2 regions of the Cellulomonas sp. P24 genome follow, and region 2 is predicted to be linked to the other one. Evidence: predicted binding sites of a transcription regulator. Region 2 holds the regulator's gene; the other holds the start of a gene.
The links. Region 2 encodes HspR, which represses chaperone genes until heat shock. Its sites were predicted from a motif close to AAGTTGAGTCNNNNNGACTCAACTT; they were not measured.

Region 1: the regulator HspR is predicted to act here: its motif matches at 1,429-1,453, upstream of clpB (ATP-dependent chaperone ClpB).

Annotation. Positions count from the first base shown of each region.
Region 1 is NZ_JAJDFX010000002.1:2,439,693-2,448,386, reverse strand. Features, by position in the region: gene clpB (ATP-dependent chaperone ClpB) at 1-1,369, opposite strand, end outside; gene LJB74_RS11375 (alpha/beta hydrolase) at 1,536-2,558, shown strand; gene LJB74_RS11370 (MarR family winged helix-turn-helix transcriptional regulator) at 2,568-3,068, opposite strand; gene LJB74_RS11365 (DUF2510 domain-containing protein) at 3,192-3,407, shown strand; gene LJB74_RS11360 (translation initiation factor 2) at 3,418-3,594, opposite strand; gene LJB74_RS11355 (LacI family DNA-binding transcriptional regulator) at 4,085-5,086, opposite strand; gene LJB74_RS11350 (septum formation family protein) at 5,411-5,938, shown strand; gene LJB74_RS11345 (DUF4280 domain-containing protein) at 5,979-6,368, shown strand; gene LJB74_RS11340 (hypothetical protein) at 6,373-6,726, opposite strand; gene LJB74_RS11335 (DUF4157 domain-containing protein) at 6,746-8,694, opposite strand, start outside.
Region 2 is NZ_JAJDFX010000002.1:2,029,346-2,038,039, forward strand. Features, by position in the region: gene LJB74_RS09470 (prolyl oligopeptidase family protein) at 1-783, shown strand, start outside; gene LJB74_RS09475 (heat shock protein transcriptional repressor HspR) at 875-1,282, opposite strand; gene LJB74_RS09480 (DnaJ C-terminal domain-containing protein) at 1,332-2,303, opposite strand; gene grpE (nucleotide exchange factor GrpE) at 2,463-3,086, opposite strand; gene dnaK (molecular chaperone DnaK) at 3,083-4,939, opposite strand; gene LJB74_RS09495 (TetR/AcrR family transcriptional regulator) at 5,239-5,790, opposite strand; gene LJB74_RS09500 (aminotransferase class V-fold PLP-dependent enzyme) at 5,930-7,117, opposite strand; gene LJB74_RS09505 (energy-coupling factor transporter transmembrane protein EcfT) at 7,117-7,923, opposite strand; gene LJB74_RS09510 (ABC transporter ATP-binding protein) at 7,920-8,694, opposite strand, start outside.

The sequences.
Region 1 (8,694 bases), 410 kb from region 2:
CCTCGCGGCGGTCGGCGAGGTCCGCCCGCAGCTTCTCGAGCCGGTCCGCGGACGCGGCGTCGCCGGACTCGGCCGCCTCGGAGAGCACGACCTCCTCCATCTCGAGCCGGGTCACCGCACGCTGCAGGGCGTCGATCTCGACCGGGGAGGAGTCCAGCTCCATGCGCAGGCGCGACGCGGCCTCGTCGACCAGGTCGATCGCCTTGTCCGGGAGCTGCCGACCGGGGATGAACCGGTGCGACAGGGCGGCCGCGGCGACGAGGGCGGCGTCCGAGATCGTCACCTTGTGGTGCGCCTCGTACCGCTCCTTGATGCCCCGGAGGATCGCGACGGTGTCCTCGACGCTGGGCTCCCCGACGAACACCTGCTGGAAGCGACGCTCGAGCGCGGCGTCCTTCTCGATGTGCTCGCGGTACTCGTCGAGCGTCGTCGCGCCGACCATCCGCAGCTCGCCGCGCGCGAGCATGGGCTTGAGCATGTTGCCCGCGTCCATGCTGCCCTCGGCGGCGCCGGCCCCGACGACGGTGTGCAGCTCGTCGATGAAGGTGACGACCTCACCCTCGGAACCCTTGATCTCCTCGAGGACGGCCTTGAGCCGCTCCTCGAACTCGCCGCGGTACTTCGCGCCCGCGACCATGGCGCCGAGGTCGAGCGAGATCAGCCGCTTGCCCTTGAGGGAGTCCGGGACGTCGCCCGCGACGATGCGCTGGGCCAGGCCCTCGACGACGGCCGTCTTGCCGACGCCCGGCTCGCCGATCAGCACCGGGTTGTTCTTGGTGCGGCGCGACAGCACCTGCACGACGCGGCGGATCTCGTTGTCCCGGCCGATCACCGGGTCGAGGCGACCCTCGCGCGCCGACTCGGTGAGGTCCACGCCGTACTGCTCGAGGGCCTTGTAGGTGCCCTCGGGGTTGGCCGACGTCACGCGCGTGTTCCCCCGCACGCTCGGCAGCGCCTGGGCGAGGGCCTCGCGGGTCGCGCCCGCAGCCTTGAGGATCCGCGCGGCGGACGACTCGCCCGCAGCCATGCCGAGCAGCAGGTGCTCGGTCGAGACGTACTCGTCGCCGAGGGCGCGCGCCTCCTGGCCTGCCGCGTCGATGAGCACCGTCATGGCACGCGACGCGGTCGGCTGGGCGACCGAGGACCCCGACGCGCGGGGGAGCCCGACGAGCTCGGCCCGGACCTGGCGACCGATCGCCGCCCGGTCGGCCCCGACGGCGTCGAGCAGCCCGCCGGCGATCCCCGACTCCTGCGCCAGCAACGAGCTGAGCAGGTGCGTCGGCTCGAGGTGCGGGTTGCCGGCCGCGGACGCCTGCTGGATGGCGTCACCGATCGCTTCCTGCGCCTTGGTCGTGAACTTGAGGTCCACCGGGTTCTCCTGTCGGTGCTGAGGGGTGCTCGAGGGTGCTGATCGTGCCAACTGCACCAGACTTGAGCGTATTCCGCTCAACTCTGATCGGCCAGCCCGGGTGACGGCGTACGAGCAGGGTGCACCACCCGACGACGGGACGCATCACCCGTGGCACGATCGGCACATGCCCGATGACGCGCAGACCGCCGCCGACCTGACCTCCCCCGACGTGCTCGGCGGCGACTGGGTCGCCCGCACCCTCCCGCTCGCGCCCGACGGCGAGCCCGAGACCGTCGCCACCCTGGTCCACCGCGCCGGACCGGACGGCACGCCGGTGCACGGGTCCTCGCGAGCGGTGCTCTACGTGCACGGGTTCGTCGACTACTTCTTCCAGGCCGAGCACGCCGCCGAGTGGGTCGCGCGAGGGTACGACTTCTACGCCCTGGACCTGCGCCGGTACGGTCGCTCGCTGCGCCGCGGGCAGGTCCCGAACTACGTCACCGACCTGCGCACGTACGACGAGGAGATCGACGAGGCGCTGCGCATCATCCGCGACGAGCACCGGCACGACGTCGTCGTCCTGCTCGGTCACTCGGCCGGTGGGCTGACTGCCGCCCTCTGGGCGGACCGTCACCCGCGGGCGGCCGGCTCGCCGACGTCGCCCTGGGTCGACGCCGTCGTCCTCAACAGCCCCTGGCTCGACCTCCAGGGGAGCTGGTTCGAGCGGACGATCGCGGTCCGGCTGATCGACGCCCTCGGCCCGTGGATGCCGCAGCGCATCGTCGGGAGGCTCGGCCCGGACTACGGCCGGTCGCTGCACGTGAGCACGGGCGGGGCGTGGGACTACGACCTCCGCTGGAAGCCGTTCGCCGGCTTCCCGGTGCGAGCCGCCTGGCTCCGGGCCATCCACCGCGGGCACCTCGCCGTGGCCGCCGGGCTGTCGATCGACGTCCCCGTGCTGGTCTGCTGCTCGACCGCGAGCGGGCCCGACGACCGCTGGCACGAGGCGATCACCCGGACCGACTCCGTCCTGGACGTCGAGCAGATCGCCGCCCGCACACCCGGGCTCGGTGCCGACGTGACCCTCACCCGCGTCCCCGACGGGATCCACGACCTCGCCCTCTCGCCGGAACCCGCCCGGACGCGCTACGTCGACGCGGTCTTCGCCTGGGCGGCGCAGCACGTCCCCGAGGCGACGCGCGACTGACGGCGCCCGTCAGTGCGACGGGCCGAAGGTCCGCTCGGGGTCGAGCACGCGCCGGATCTTCGTCGCGATCTCGGCGAGCCGGACCACGTCGTCCTCGTCGAGGGCGTCGAAGACGAGGCGCCGGACGTTGGCGACGTGCCGCGGGGCGATCGCGACCAGCGACTCCCAGCCTGCCTCGGTGAGCGAGACGTGGACGACCCGGCCGTCGTGGCTGCAGCGCCGCCGCTCGACCCACCCGCGCGCCTCGAGCGAGGTCACCACGTGCGAGAGCCGCGACGGCGACGCGTGCGACCGCACCGCCAGGTCGCTCATCGTGGTCGCGTGCCCCGGAGCCTCCGAGAGCATCGCCATGACGAAGTAGCTGAAGCCCGTGAGCTCCGCCTCGTGCATGAGGTGGGCGTCGAGCGCGGCCGGGAGCAGCAGCATGAGCGCCGTGAGGGACAGCCATGCCTCACGCTCACGGTCGTCGAGCCATCGCGGCTCGTCCACCTCGTCAGACGGCTCGTCCATCTCGTCAGACTACGGTCGGCAGGCTCACGTCGAGGGGAGGTTCACAGGATCCGCTGGGCGAAATGAGAAGATTTTCACATGTCGGAGGTCAAGTCTCCGGCCTCGGCCGCCGATGATGCACGCATGATGGGCACGACGACAGCGAGAACCGGGTGGTACCCCGACCCGCACGCGCCCGGGGTGCTCCGCTACTTCGACGGCGACCGCTGGACACCGCACACGCTCGCCGAGCCGACCACCGCCCCTCCGGTGACGCTCCCGACCCTGCCGACCCAAGGGAGCACCTCCGCGGCGTACTTCTGGGAGACCTCGGGCCTCGGGACCGACCGACCCGCCTGAGCACCTCGGCTCAGGCCGACGCCCGCGCCTGCTCGAGAGCCTCCTGAGCGTTGCGCTCCTCCTCGACCGCACGCTGGTGCGCACGCGAGTCGTAGTCCGGGGTGCCGGTCTTCTCGAGCTCGATCCGCGCCGCCTTGGCCGCGTCCGCGAGCCTCTTCTCGGCTTCCTTGACCTGGTCGGACGTCATGGACCTGCCACCACCTCTCGGCACCGCGCGTCCGGTGCCCGTCGATGTCGGCGGGCCGCGGAGCTCCGCGACCCGATGCCTCCACGGTAGGCCGGGCGTCGCCACTCGGCACGTCCGCGCGCGGTCGTCCTGGGCCGCGACGGCGGCGTCGGCGACCGGCCGGGCGACGCACCCGGCGCGCGCCCGCCGAAGACGGCGCCTAGCGTGGAATCACGGTCCGCCGTCCCGGCGGTGCCGGTGAGGTGCCGACCAAGGAGCGCACGGCCATGACCGAGTTCTTCGACGACCGCCCCGGACTCGACGAGAACCTGGAGGACGCCCCGGAGGAGGAGCTCGAGGAAGAGCTCGAGGAGGAGGACGACGACGCCCACCGCCACGAGCCGTGAGTCGTCACGAGTCCGGACGGCGCCGCGCCGGACGCGCCGCTGCCTGTCGCCGCACGCCGCGCCGCGATGCGCCGGTCGGTGTGGTGGCCGGGCGGTGGGGTGGGTCAGGCGGTGTGGCGCAGGGTGGTGTGGTGGGGGGCGGTGGAGTCGCGTACGACGAGCTGGAAGGACAGGTCGTGGTGGTGGGTCGGGGGGGTCTGGGGGTCGCGTAGGCGGGCGACGAGGAGGTCGACCCCGGCGCGTCCGCAGTTGACCAGGGGGATGCCGACGCTGGTCAGGGCGGGGGAGACCAGGGCGGACATGGGGATGTTGTCGACCCCGACGACCGAGATGTCGCCGGGGACGTTGACCCCGCGGTGGGCCAACCGGTCCAGCAGCCCGAACGCGACCAGGTCGTTGTAGGCCAGGACCGCACTGGCCCCCGAGGCGATCAGCAGGTCCCCGGCCGCCACACCCCCCGACACGTACGGCGCGAAGGACCCCAGGTCCACCAGGTCGGTGTCCGGGTGCGCGGTCGCGAACGCCTGCGCCGCAGCCCACCGGGCCCGCGTGGACCACGACGTGGCCGGGCCCCCCGCATAGGCGATCCGCCGATGCCCCAACGCCCGCAGGTGCTCCAACGCCAACCCCACCCCGGCCAGGTTGTCGATCAGCACCGCCGGGATCTGCCCGCACCGGCGGTTGACCAGCACGATCGTCGACTCCCGCGCCAGGTCCTCGATCACCTCGTCCGGGGACCGCGGGGAGCACACCACGATCCCATCGACCTGACGGGCCATGTCCCGCACCAGATCCGCCTCCCGCGACGGATCCTCGTCACAGTCCGCGATCACCACCGCCAACCCCGCCGCCCGCGCCCGGTCCTGGACCCCCTTGGTCACCGACGCGAAGAACGGGTTCTCGATGTCCGGCACCACCAACCCGATCAACCCCGTACGCCCCGTGGTCAACCCCCGCGCCACCAGGTTCGGCCGATACCCCATCCCCCGCGCCGTATCGAGCACCTTCGCCAACGTCCCCGGCGCCACCTCACCCGGACGCGACAACGCCCGCGACACCGTCGAGACCGACACCCCCGCCACCCGAGCAACATCACGCGCACTCACCACCACGCGCTCACCCCCCACTCACGGGTACGACGGGAGGTCATCGGCATCTCCGGCTACGAGGACGGGTACGGGACCCACGGGCGATCACGGGCTGAGGCACGGCCGCACCGGGCCCGACGTCGAACGGCGGGCCGACGCTGCTCTGCCGACACCCCGAGGATAGGCGTGGGGCGTCTGGTCGCGTCACCTGCGACCCGCCCGACGTCGCGCCACCGCAGTGAAGTTCCGCAGTGACTACGGAGGGAACCGCCGGGCCGGGCGATTACCCTCGATCGCGACGAGCACCGTGCTGCCGCGCGGCACGTCGACCGGAGAGGGCGCATGACTGCACGAGACACCACCGGACGGCCCCTCAGGCGGTCGCCCGTCGCCCTCCGCACCGTCGGGGCGATCGCCACGACGGCCGTGGCCCTCGGCGCGCTCACCGGCTGCTCGTTCTTCGGCAAGAACGACAAGACGACCGTGGTCTCGGTGCTCAAGGCGAAGCCCGGCGACTGCCTCGTCGCCCCGAAGGCGATCACCGCCGAGGTCACGAACCTGACCGTCGTCCCCTGCACCCAGCCCCACCAGCAGGAGGTCTACGCCCTCGCCGCCTACCCGCTGCCGGCCGGCTCGGAGACGTCGGCCCCCTACCCGGGGGAGGCCGTCCTGAAGGCCTTCGCGGACGGCGCCTGCCTCGGCGCGTTCGCTGGGTACGTCGGCAGCGACTACCGCGACTCGTCGCTGTTCTTCACCTACCTGCTGCCGTCGGCACGCGGGTGGCAGGCGGGTGACGACCGGGACGTCACGTGCATCATCACCACGACGGGCTCGACGCGGACGTCGTCGGTGAAGGGATCCAAGCTGTAGGGCCGGGTGGACGGCACGCCGTCCCGACGAGAGGACCACCATGGGCAAGCCCGCCGCGACCGCGACCGCGATGCTGCAGTGCAGCTTCGGGGTGGCACCGTCGACGCTGAACGTCCTGCCGATCGCCCGGGTCATGGTCGAGGGCAAGCCCGCGGCCGCGATCACCGACGCGATCCCGATGATGAACATCCCGCCCTTCGGCATGTGCATGAGCCTCGCCAACCCGCAGGTGGCCGCAGCGACGGCCGCGGCCCTCGGCGTGCTGACCCCCATGCCGTGCATCCCGGTCACCACCCCGTGGGTCGGCGGCGCGATGACGACGCTGATCGGCGGGAAGCCCGGTCTCACGCTCGGCGCGAGCTGCACCTGCGGGTTCGGCGGCGTGATCCAGATCGTCAACCCGGGCAGCGTCAAGACCCTGGAGGCGTGAGGGGCTACTCCCTGCCGGCGAACGAGCTGGCCAGCCCGTCGATCCGGCGCAGTGCGCCCTCGTCGCCGTTCGGGGCCGTGGCCCACAGCAGCAGGTCGCCGTTGACCGTGGTCACCACGGCGAGATCGGTCTGCGCGGCGTAGCCCTGCAGCCTCTCCTGCGCCTCGACTGCGTCGTCGTAGTCGTCGAACTCGTACACCGAGATGTGCGCCTGCTCGCCGTCCCAGTCGAACCCGATCGCGTCGAGGGCGTCGAGATCCTCCGCCGCGGGGACCGCATCGGTCTCCTGGACGTCCGGGTCGTTCGTCAGGCGCAGCAGCGCGAGGATGCGGCCGCGTTGAGCGGTCATGCGGGCCATCGGGTCTCCTTGTCCACCGTCACGCCGCCGGGAGCTGCCTCTTCGCCCTCGACCACTTGCCGTCGCTGATGTTCCTCTTGAACGACGCCCATGTCGTGTTGAGCTGCTCCGTCGTGAGCGTGCTGTCCTTCGCCTTCCAGGCCGCGCGGAACTTCTCCTCGAGCTTGGCGGTCTTGCCCTCGAAGTAGATCTCACCGAGCACGGTCTCCTGCTCGACCTTGTTCGCGCCGAGGATGCGGATCATGCCACGCACGAACTTCACGTTGTCGTCGTAGTTGTCGCGCTCGGGGCCACCGTCCTTGGTGGGGGTGGCGTTCTTCGTCGTGAGCATCCGGGTGAAGTACTCGGTCATGCCCTCGTTGAGGTCGAAACCGAAGACGTCCAGGACGTTGTCCTTGGCGTAGCGGTGCATGCTCTCATGGATGGCGGTGCTGGGAGTGCCGCGGTCGGCGTGCAGGATGGCCGGCTCGTCCTTGTTCTTGGTGGAGGCGTAGGCGTTGGTGCTCTGCTCCTCCTCGACGGAGTCGGTCGGGAACTCGACGCCGTAGACGATCGCCCAGTCCTCCGGCGAGATGCTCGCGACGTAGCCCTCGCCCTTCTTCCCGGCGCTCACGGCCGCCGCGATGAACGGCTTGATGTGCGGGTAGTCCTCGATGTTCGTCTTGATGAACTCGTCCGCCTCGGCACCGGTCAGGTGGTGCTTGACCTTCGTCCCGTTGGACTTCGTCTTCTTCTTCGCCATGTCCACCGCGGCGAGGAGCGACATGTAGTAGAGGTCACCGAGGTGCGCGCGCCCGATCGCCATCGCCGCGCCGTCGTCCGCGATGGACTTCTTCTCCGCGCGCGAGAACGTGGTGATCAGCTGACGCAACACGTCCATGCGCTGCTTGGCGACGATCTTGTTCGGCGGCGCGGTCTGCGGGTCGCACGCCTCCGTGAAACGCTCCTTGGCGGTCTTCGGGGTGGGCGGCGCCAGAGGCTGCTGCTCCGGGGTCGTCTCGGGCGACTGCGTCTGCACCTCCTGCACCTCCTGCACCTGGTCACCCGACGTCGTCTCTGGCAGCGGCGGGGCGATCACCTGCTCCTGGTCGACCGACGGAGTCGTCTGCGACGGCGGGGCCACCACCTGGTCCTGGGAGACCACCGGCGGTGTGCTCGAGCTCGACTCGGGGAGCGGCGGGGCCACCACCTGGTCCTGCGGCGCCTCGACCCTCGGTGCCGGCGTGAGGAGGGGCGCGTCCGGCACCGTGACGGGAGCGTTCGTGGTCTTCTTCTTCTTCCCGCCGAAGAGCTTCTTGAACGGGTTCCAGCGGCGGATCGTCGTCGACCCCGCGCGAACCGCCTGCCGCCGCAGCGCGCCGGTGCCTCCTGCCGCCCCCGCGCCGGCGTCGCTCGCCGCCGCACCGGGCACCGCCGCCTCGGCCGACCCGCCGACCCGCGACGCCTGCCGTTGCAGGCGACGCACCGCGTGGTCCGCCATCGCGTCGGCGGCCGCCTCGGCAGGGTCGTCCGCGCGCCCGATCACCGGGCCCGCTCCGGCCGGCGCGCCCGCACCGCCCTGGACGACGTGCGCGAGCTCGTGGCTCAGCAGGTGGTCACCTCCCGCCGACCCGGGCGCGTAGGTGCCACGGGAGAAGTACAGGTCCGTCCCGGCCGTGAAGGCGGTGGCCTGGACGGAGCGGGCGATCCGGTCCGCCTCGGCGTCGTCGTGGACCCGGACCCGACTGAAGTCGGCCCCCATCGCCTCGCCCATCCGCTCCGCGACACCGGCGTCGAGGGGGCGACCACCGCCCTGGCGACGGCGCAGCGCGTCACCGATCTCGGGCGGGGCGGTCGTGCCGCCGAGAGGGTCGTCCGTCGTCGCGCTCCGCTGGATCGCGACGGCCAGCCCCGGGACGGCCACCGTGCCCGGCGTGCCCGGGGTGTCCGGGGTGTCCGGTGCCGACCGGACCACCGTGGGAGCCGCCG
Region 2 (8,694 bases):
CAGCGGTTCGCCCGCTCGCAGGACGGCACCCGGGTCCCGTACTTCCTGGTCCGGCCGCGCGACCTCGTGCTCGACGGCACCGCGCCGACACTCCTGTACGGCTACGGCGGCTTCGAGATCTCCCTCACGCCGAGCTACTCCGGCAGCCTCGGGCGTTCCTGGCTCTCACGCGGCGGCGTGTACGCGGTCGCGAACATCCGGGGCGGCGGCGAGTACGGCCCCCGCTGGCACCAGGAGGCGCTGCGGGAAAACCGCCACCGCGCGTACGAGGACTTCGCCGCCGTCGCGCGGGACCTCGTCACGGCCGGCGTCACGTCCCCCGAGCACCTCGGCATCCAGGGCGGCAGCAACGGTGGGCTGCTGGTCGGGAACATGCTGGTCCACTACCCCGAGCTCGTCGGCGCCGTCGTCGTGCAGGTGCCGCTGCTGGACATGTCCCGCTACAGCCACCTGCTCGCCGGTGCCTCGTGGATGGCCGAGTACGGCGACCCCGACGACCCCGCGCAGTGGGAGTTCATCCGGACGTTCTCGCCGTACCACCTGGTCGACCCGGACCGGGAGTACCCGCCGGTGCTCTTCACGACCTCGACCCGCGACGACCGGGTGCACCCCGGCCACGCGCGCAAGATGGCCGCCCTGATGCTCGCGGCCGGCAAGGACGTGCTGTCCTACGAGAACATCGAGGGCGGGCACGGTGGCGCGGCGACGAACGCGCAGTCGGCGTTCATGTCCGCGCTGGCGTACACGTTCCTCTGGAAGCGACTCGGGGGCTCCGGGGCGTAGTCGCCGTCGTCGGCGGGCGCGTCCGTCGGTCCGCCGACGGGCCCCGTGGCACGGCCGACGACCTGCGCGTCAGCGGCCGACGACCTGCGCGTCAGCGCGGCCCCGGCCGCCAGAGCACGAGCGCACCGCGGGCCTCGGCCTCCGCGAACCGCATGCTGCGCTGCGGGCGCTGACCTCGCCGGACCGCCACGACGTCTCCCGACGGTCCGGCGGTGAAGACCCGGCGCCCCGGCTCGACGTACGCGCGCAACGCGTCGACCTGCTCGGTGAGCCGGGTGACCTCCGCCTCGAGGGCGAGGATCCGCTTGATCCCGGCGAGGTTGACACCCTCGTCCTGGGAGAGTCGCTGGACCTCTCGCAGGGTCGCGATGTCACGCATCGAGTACCGCCGACCGCGACCGCGCGTCCGCCCGGGCGAGACGAGGCCCAGGCGGTCGTACTGGCGGAGCGTCTGCGGGTGCATGCCGGCGAGCTCGGCGGCAACCGAGATCACGAACATCGGTGTGTCGTCGTGCACCGTCGACCGCCCTCCCGGAGCTGCTCCCTCGTCAGACCTTGGCCTGTGCCATCAGGTTCCCGCGGACGTCGGCGTCGGCCGTCGCCTCCGCGAATGCCCGCACCGCGTCCTTCGCCGCACCCGTCAGCCGCTGCGGAACCACGACCTGCACCGTGACCAGCAGGTCACCGGTGCCCTTGGGGGTCGTGATCCCCTTGCCCCGTACGCGCAGCGTCCGGCCGGACGGCGTGCCCTCCGGCACCTTGACCTTGACGGTCGACCCGTCGAGCGTCGGCACGTCGATCTGCGCCCCGAGCGCGGCCTCGTCGAACGCGACGGGCACGGTGATCCGCACGTTGTTGCCGTCCAGGCTGAACAGCGGGTGCGGGGTGACGCTGACCGTGATGACCAGGTCACCTGCCGGCGCCCCGGACTCGCCCGGCTGCCCCTTGCCGCGCAACCGGATCTTCTGCCCGTCGCTCACCCCGGCCGGGACGCGCGCCGTGACGTTGCGCCCGTCCACCGACAGCGTGACTGTCGACCCGGACGCCGCCTGACGGAACGGCAGCGTCGTCGTCGCCGTCACGTCGCTCCCCCGGCGCGGCTGACGGAAGCCGCCACCGCCGCCACCGAAGAGCCCGCCGAGGAGGTCCTCGAAGCCGCCGCCACCCTGCGTCGAGTACCGGACCCGACCGCCACCGGGCGCACCGCCACCGAACATGCCGCCGAAGAGGTCCTCGAAGCCGGCGCCACCGGCCCCGCCGGCACCGGCGGAGAACCGTGGTCCGCCCGCCATCGCGCGCAGCTGGTCGTACTGCGCGTGCTGCTCCGGGTCGGAGAGCACCGCGTACGCCTCGCCGACCTCCTTGAAGCGCTCCTCGCTCTTGGCGTCGCCCGGGTTGTGGTCCGGGTGCAGCGTGCGAGCGAGCTTGCGGTACGCCTTCTTGATCGTGGCGGCGTCAGCGTCCTTGGGAACGCCGAGCACGGCGTAGAAGTCCTTCTCGATCCAGTCCTGGCCGCTCATGACGCCTCCCTCCGCTGATCGTGCCACTCACCTGCTGTCGCGACGTCCGTGCCCGGCAGTGTGCCGTCGGACCCACCGGACCCACCGGGCCCGCCAGGCCCGCCAGGCCAGCCGGGCCTGCCGAGCACGGACGTTCGCGGGTGACGGCCGCGTCGGTGCTCAGGCATCCGGGTCCGCGACCGCGACCCGCGCAGCCCGCACGATCCGGTCGCCGACCTTGTAGCCGTCCTGCAGCACCTGGACGACCGTCGGACCGGTGACCTCGGACGAGTGCTGGTGCATCAGCGCCTCGTGCACGTTCGGGTCGAACATCTCGCCGACCTCGCCGTAACGCTGCACCTCGAAGCGGCTGAGCACCTGCTCGAGCTTCTCCGCGATCGAGGCGAACGGACCACCGGCGAGCTCGCCGTGCTGACGAGCCAGCGCGATGTCGTCGAGCACCGGGATCAGCGCCTCGGCGATCTGCACCACGGTCTGGTCGCGTGCGACGGACCGGTCACGGTCCACCCGCTTGCGGTAGTTGACGTACTCGGCCTGGAGCCGCAGCAGGTCCTCGAGCCGCTCCGCCGCGAGCGTCTCGGCGAGCGCCAGCGCAGAGTCCTCGGCCGGCTCCTCGCCGACCTCGGTCAGTGCCTCCGGCTCGAAGTCCAGGTGCGCCAGCGGGTCGGCGGGCTCGCGCAGCTCACCGGTCTCCGGGTCGAGGCGTCGCTTGTCCGTGAAGCGCGGCGCCTCCTCGGGGCCGGGCGTACCCGACCCCGAGGTGCCGGTGGTGTCGTCGCTCACTTGGACTCGTCCACGATCTCGGCGTCGACGATGTCCTCGTCGGAGCCTTCGGTCGAGCCGGACGTGTCGGCACCTGCAGCGGTCTCGGCCTGGCTCGCCGCGTCGGCCGCGTACAGCGCCTCACCGATCTTCTGGCTGACGGTCGCGAGCGTCGCCTGCTTCGTCTTCACGGCCTCGATGTCGTCGCCCTCGAGCGCCGTCTTGAGCTCGGCCAGCGCACCCTCGACCTCGGTCTTGACGTCGGCGGGAACCTTCTCGGCGTTGTCCGCGAGGACCTTCTCGGTCGAGTAGACGAGCTGCTCGGCCGTGTTGCGGGTCTCGGCCTCCTCGCGACGCTTGTGGTCCTCGGCGGCGTGCGCCTCGGCCTCCTTGATCATGCGGTCGATCTCGTCCTTCGGCAGCGCGGAGCCGCCGGTGATCGTCATCGACTGCTCCTTGTTGGTGCCGCGGTCCTTGGCGGACACGTGCACGATCCCGTTCGCGTCGATGTCGAACGTGACCTCGATCTGCGGGACGCCGCGCGGGGCGGGCGCGATCCCGGTGAGCTCGAACGTGCCGAGCGGCTTGTTGTCCCGGGCGAAGTCACGCTCGCCCTGGAACACCTGGATCAGCACCGACGGCTGGTTGTCGTCCGCGGTCGAGAAGATCTCCGAGCGCTTGGTCGGGATGGCCGTGTTGCGCTCGATGAGCTTGGTCATCACCCCGCCCTTGGTCTCGATGCCGAGCGACAGCGGCGTGACGTCGATGAGCAGGACGTCCTTGCGCTCGCCCTTGATGACACCGGCCTGGAGCGCGGCGCCGACGGCCACGACCTCGTCCGGGTTGACGCCCTTGTTGGGCTCCTTGCCGCCGGTGAGCTCGCGCACGACGTCCGCGACGGCGGGCATGCGCGTCGAGCCGCCGACGAGGACCACGTGGTCGATGTCCGCGAGCTTGACGCCCGCGTCGCGGATGACGTTGTGGAACGGTGCCTTGGTGCGCTCGAGCAGGTCAGCGGTCATCTGCTGGAACTGCGCACGCGTGAGCTTCTCGTCGAGGTGGATCGGGCCGTTCTCCGACATCGACAGGTACTGCATCGAGATCGTGGTGCTGGTCGAGGACGAGAGCTCCTTCTTGGCCTGCTCCGCCGCCTCGCGCAGACGCTGCAGCGCGATCTTGTCCTTGGACAGGTCCACGCCGCTCGAGTTCTTGACCTGCTTGATGAGGAACTCGACGATCCGGTTGTCCCAGTCGTCGCCGCCGAGGCGGTTGTCGCCGGAGGTCGAGCGGACCTGGATGGTCGAGAACTCGTCCTCGTCCTTGCCGACCTCGAGGAGCGAGACGTCGAACGTGCCACCGCCGAGGTCGAAGACCAGGATCAGCTCGTCCTCCTTGCCCTTCTCCAGGCCGTACGCGAGCGCGGCGGCGGTGGGCTCGTTGACGATGCGCAGCACGTTGAGGCCGGCGATCTGGCCGGCGTCCTTGGTGGCCTGGCGCTCGGCGTCGTTGAAGTACGCCGGGACGGTGATGACCGCGTCGGTCACCGGCTCGCCGAGGTACTCCTCGGCGTCACGCTTGAGCTTGCCGAGGATCCGCGCGGAGATCTCCTGCGCGTTGTAGTTCTTGTCGTCGATGGCGACGTGCCAGTCGGTGCCCATGTGGCGCTTGACGGAGCTGATCGTCCGCTCGACGTTGGTGACGGCCTGGCGCTTGGCGACCTCGCCGACCAGCACCTCACCGGTCTTGGAGAAGGCGACGACCGACGGCGTCGTGCGCGACCCCTCGGCGTTCGCGATGACGGTGGGCTCCCCACCCTCGAGGACGGCGACCACCGAGTTGGTGGTCCCCAGGTCGATCCCGACCGCACGTGCCATGGTGATTCCTCCACTGATCTGGTGCCCGCGACGTTCCGCGCGGGCGTGTTGAGCCTGCTGCGCTCAAGTCTGTGCCGAGTTCCGCCGGAGCGCAAACTCGACTGCCCAAACTTGAGCCCACCTCACTCAACCTCGACCCCACCGCCCCCATTCCCACCCACCACCCGACTGCCCCGTCACCCCGTCAAGTGGAGCGAAGTGTCGCGACACGCCCGCGTGTCGCGACACTTTCGCTCCACTTGACGGGACGGGCGGGACGGACGCCGGGTGGATGGGTGGCGGGGCCGGCGGCAGCGGTCTCAGGGGCGGGGGCGGAGACCGTCGACCACCAGGTCCGTCGCCCGCGCGACGGCCGCCGCGTCGGCGCGGCCGATCGGACCGGTGACGACCCCGTACACCATCCCGATGATCATCAGGAGGTCGTCCAGCGTGAGGTCGGCCCGCACGACGCCGGCGGCGCGGCTCGACTCCAGCGGTCTCGTGAGCAGCGCCAACGACCGCTCCCACAACGGAGCGAGCTCGGCGTGCCCCGGGCCCTCCGTGAAGATCAACCGGAACAGGCCGGGGATGCGCGCCTGCTCCGCGGTGATCTCCCGCACGAGGGTGAGCAGCACGCCGGGGTCGTCGCTGTGCTCCGCCGCAAGCGCCTCGAACGCGACCAGCCGCTCCTCGTAGACCGCCGCGACCAGGCTGTGGCGGTCCGGGAAGTGCCGGTAGAGCGTGCCGCGCCCGACCTGCGCGCGTTCGGCCACCTGCTGCAGCGGGACGGCGACGGACTCCGCGGCGAAGATCTCCTCGGCGGCGGTGAGGATCCGGGCGCGGTTCCGGCGCGCATCGCTGCGTTGGCTCATGGCGCCCCATGGTAGGGGCGCATGCTGGGTCGATCGTCAACCGCGCGCGTGCGGCGTGCGAGCCGCACCGTGGCGCCCGTACCGACCCCGCGGGATCACCCCTCCTCGGCCGTCGCTGCAGGTCCGGGCCGCGCTGTCGTCAGAACCGGGACAGGGTCTCCGCGAGCCGCGCGTAGTCGTCGATCGTGTTGTACAGGTGCGCGGAGAGGCGCACCGCGACCCGGTCGTCGTGCGCGACGAACTTCGCCTCGAAACCCTCCGCCCGGACGTGGTCCGTCAGCTCCCGGCCCGTCGCACGCCCCGCCGCACCGGACAGCGGCACCACCGCGAGCGAGCCGACCATCGATGCCGGCACGGGTGCCGCCGTCCCGAACGCCTCGCACATCAACGCCTGCGCCTCGAGGACGAGGTCGTGGTTGGCGGCGCGCACCCCGGCCCACCCGCCCGGGTGCCGCGCGGCGATCTCACGGATCGCGACGGGGACGCTCAACCAGGCGGTCGGGTCCGACGTCCCCGGCCAGTCGAACAGCGCGTGGAACCGCCCCTCGTCCGCGGTGCGCACGTCGCTCCACCCGTGGCTGACCGTCAGCGGCACGACCTCGTCACGCCAGCCCGCGGCGACCCGCACGAACGCCGCACCCTTGGGTGCGCAGACCCACTTGTGCAGGTTGCCGGCGTAGAACGACGCGTCCAGCGCGTCGAGGTCGAGGTCGACCATGCCGGGTGCGTGGGCGCCGTCGACGATGACGACGACGTCCGGCTCGAGCGCGGCGACGATCTCACCGACGGGGACGACGACGCCCGTCGCGCTCTCCACGTGGTCGATGAGCACCGCGCGCGTGCGCGGACCGACGGCGCCCAGCACGAGCGCCGCGAGCTCGGCCGGACCGTCGAGCACCGCCGGGACGTCGACGACGCGCACGACGACGCCGGCCGGGGCCGTGATCGCGTCGACGGCGTACCGGCACGCCGGGTAGGCGTGGCTCGTCACGAGGATCTCGTCGCCCGCGGACAGCCGTGCCACGACCGCACGCACCGCCATGTTCACGGCCTGCGTGGTGTTGGTCGCGAAGGCGAGCGCGGCAGGGTCGCTGCCGACGAGCTCCGCGACCACCTCGCGCGCGGCGCGCACCGCCGCCGGGTGGGTGAGGTCGAACCATCGCGTCGGGTTCGCCTCGAGCGCACGCCGCAGGCGCTGCTGCTCGTCGAGCACCGGCCACGGGCAGGCCCCGAACGAGCCGTGGTTGAGGTGGGTCGTCCCGGGGTCCAGTGCCCAGAACGGGGTCGGGTCACCCATGCGGTGCTCCTCGAGGGTCGTCGTGCGCATCAGGTGAGCGCCAGGTGCCAGGTCCCGGCCAGCATGCCTGCTGCGGTCGCGACGGTCACGATCACCACGCCGCCGATGACGACGCCGACGTCCGATCGGCGCAGCCGACTCGTCCGGGCCCAGGTCCGCGTCCCCGGACCGCCGAACCCGCGCGCCTCCATCGCCATCGCCAGTCGGGTCCCGCGGCGGATGACGAGCACGAGCAACGCCAGGACCTGCCCCGCCGTGGTGCGGGCACGTCCGACCGCGCCGTCGTCCCCGATCCCGCGGGCTCGACGTGCCGCGCCGAGCGACTCCCACTCGGTGCCCATCAGCGCGAACAGGCGCATGGCCGCGAGCGCCGAGAGCACGAACCGGTGCGGCAGCCGGGCGACCTGGGCGAGCGCGTCGGCGAGGTCGGTCGGGTCGGTCGTCGCGAGCAGCACCACACCGGGGAGCCCGACCGAGAGGATCCGCAGCGCGATCGCGCACCCGGCCAGGAACGACCCCTGCGTCACGGTCACCGGTCCCAGCGCGAGCAGCACCTCGCCCGAGTCCACGCCGAGCCACATGGTCACGAGCCCCGCCGGGACCGCGCCGACGAGCACGATCCAGCCGCGACGCAGCAGTCCCCGCGGGCTCAGACCGCACCACGGCAGCGCCGCCACCTCCAGTGCCAGGGCGACGCCGGCGGTGACGACGTCGACCGTGAGCAGCAGGGTCAGCGAGACGAGCAGCGCGACGGCGAGCTTCGCGACGGGGTTGGCCCGCGCGACGAACGCCCCGGGCCGCAGCTCGGGGTCGGCGCCGAGCGTCAGGACGGTCATGTCGGCACCACCGTGACGGGAGCCGCCGCGCTGTCGGCCGGTCGCCCCGTGCCCGGGCCCGCGGCGCCCGCACTCATCGCGCCCGGAACCGCGTCGGTCGGTCCCGGTGCGGCGCCTCCGACGACGGGTCGGACGGTGCCGTCCCCCACGCGGAGCTCGCGCCCTCGTCCTTCGGCGAGGAACGCCTCGACGAGGTCGCGGTCGTGGGTCGCGCACACGATCGCGGTCCCGTCCATGAGCAGCTCGCGGAGCAGGTCGACGAGCACCGCCCACGTCACGGAGTCCTGACCGAACGTCGGCTCGTCGAGCACGAGGACCCCGGGGCGGGTGACGAGCGCGGTCGCGACCGACAACCTCCGTTGCTCGCCGCCGGACAGTGTGAACGGGTTCGCGAGCGCCAGCGCCCCGAGCCGGAGCCGCGCGAGGGTCTCGTCGCACCGTCGTCCTGCGACGTCGGCGGCGACCCGGGCCTGGTGAGGTCCGACGGCGAGCTCGGCCTGAACGGTCCCGGCCACGAACTGGTGCTGCGGCTCCTGGAACACCGTCCCGACGCGGGTCACGAGGTCCCGGGCGCGCCATCGCACGGGATGCAGGCCGGCGTCTCCGGCGAGCTCCGGCTCCGCGGTGAGCTCTCCGGCAGCCGGGGCCGCGAGGCCGGCCAGGGTGAGCGCCAGCGTCGACTTGCCCGAGCCGTTCACGCCGGTGAGGAAGAGGATCTCGCCGGGGACGACGTCGAGGTCGACCCCCGTGAGCACCGGCGCCAACCGACCG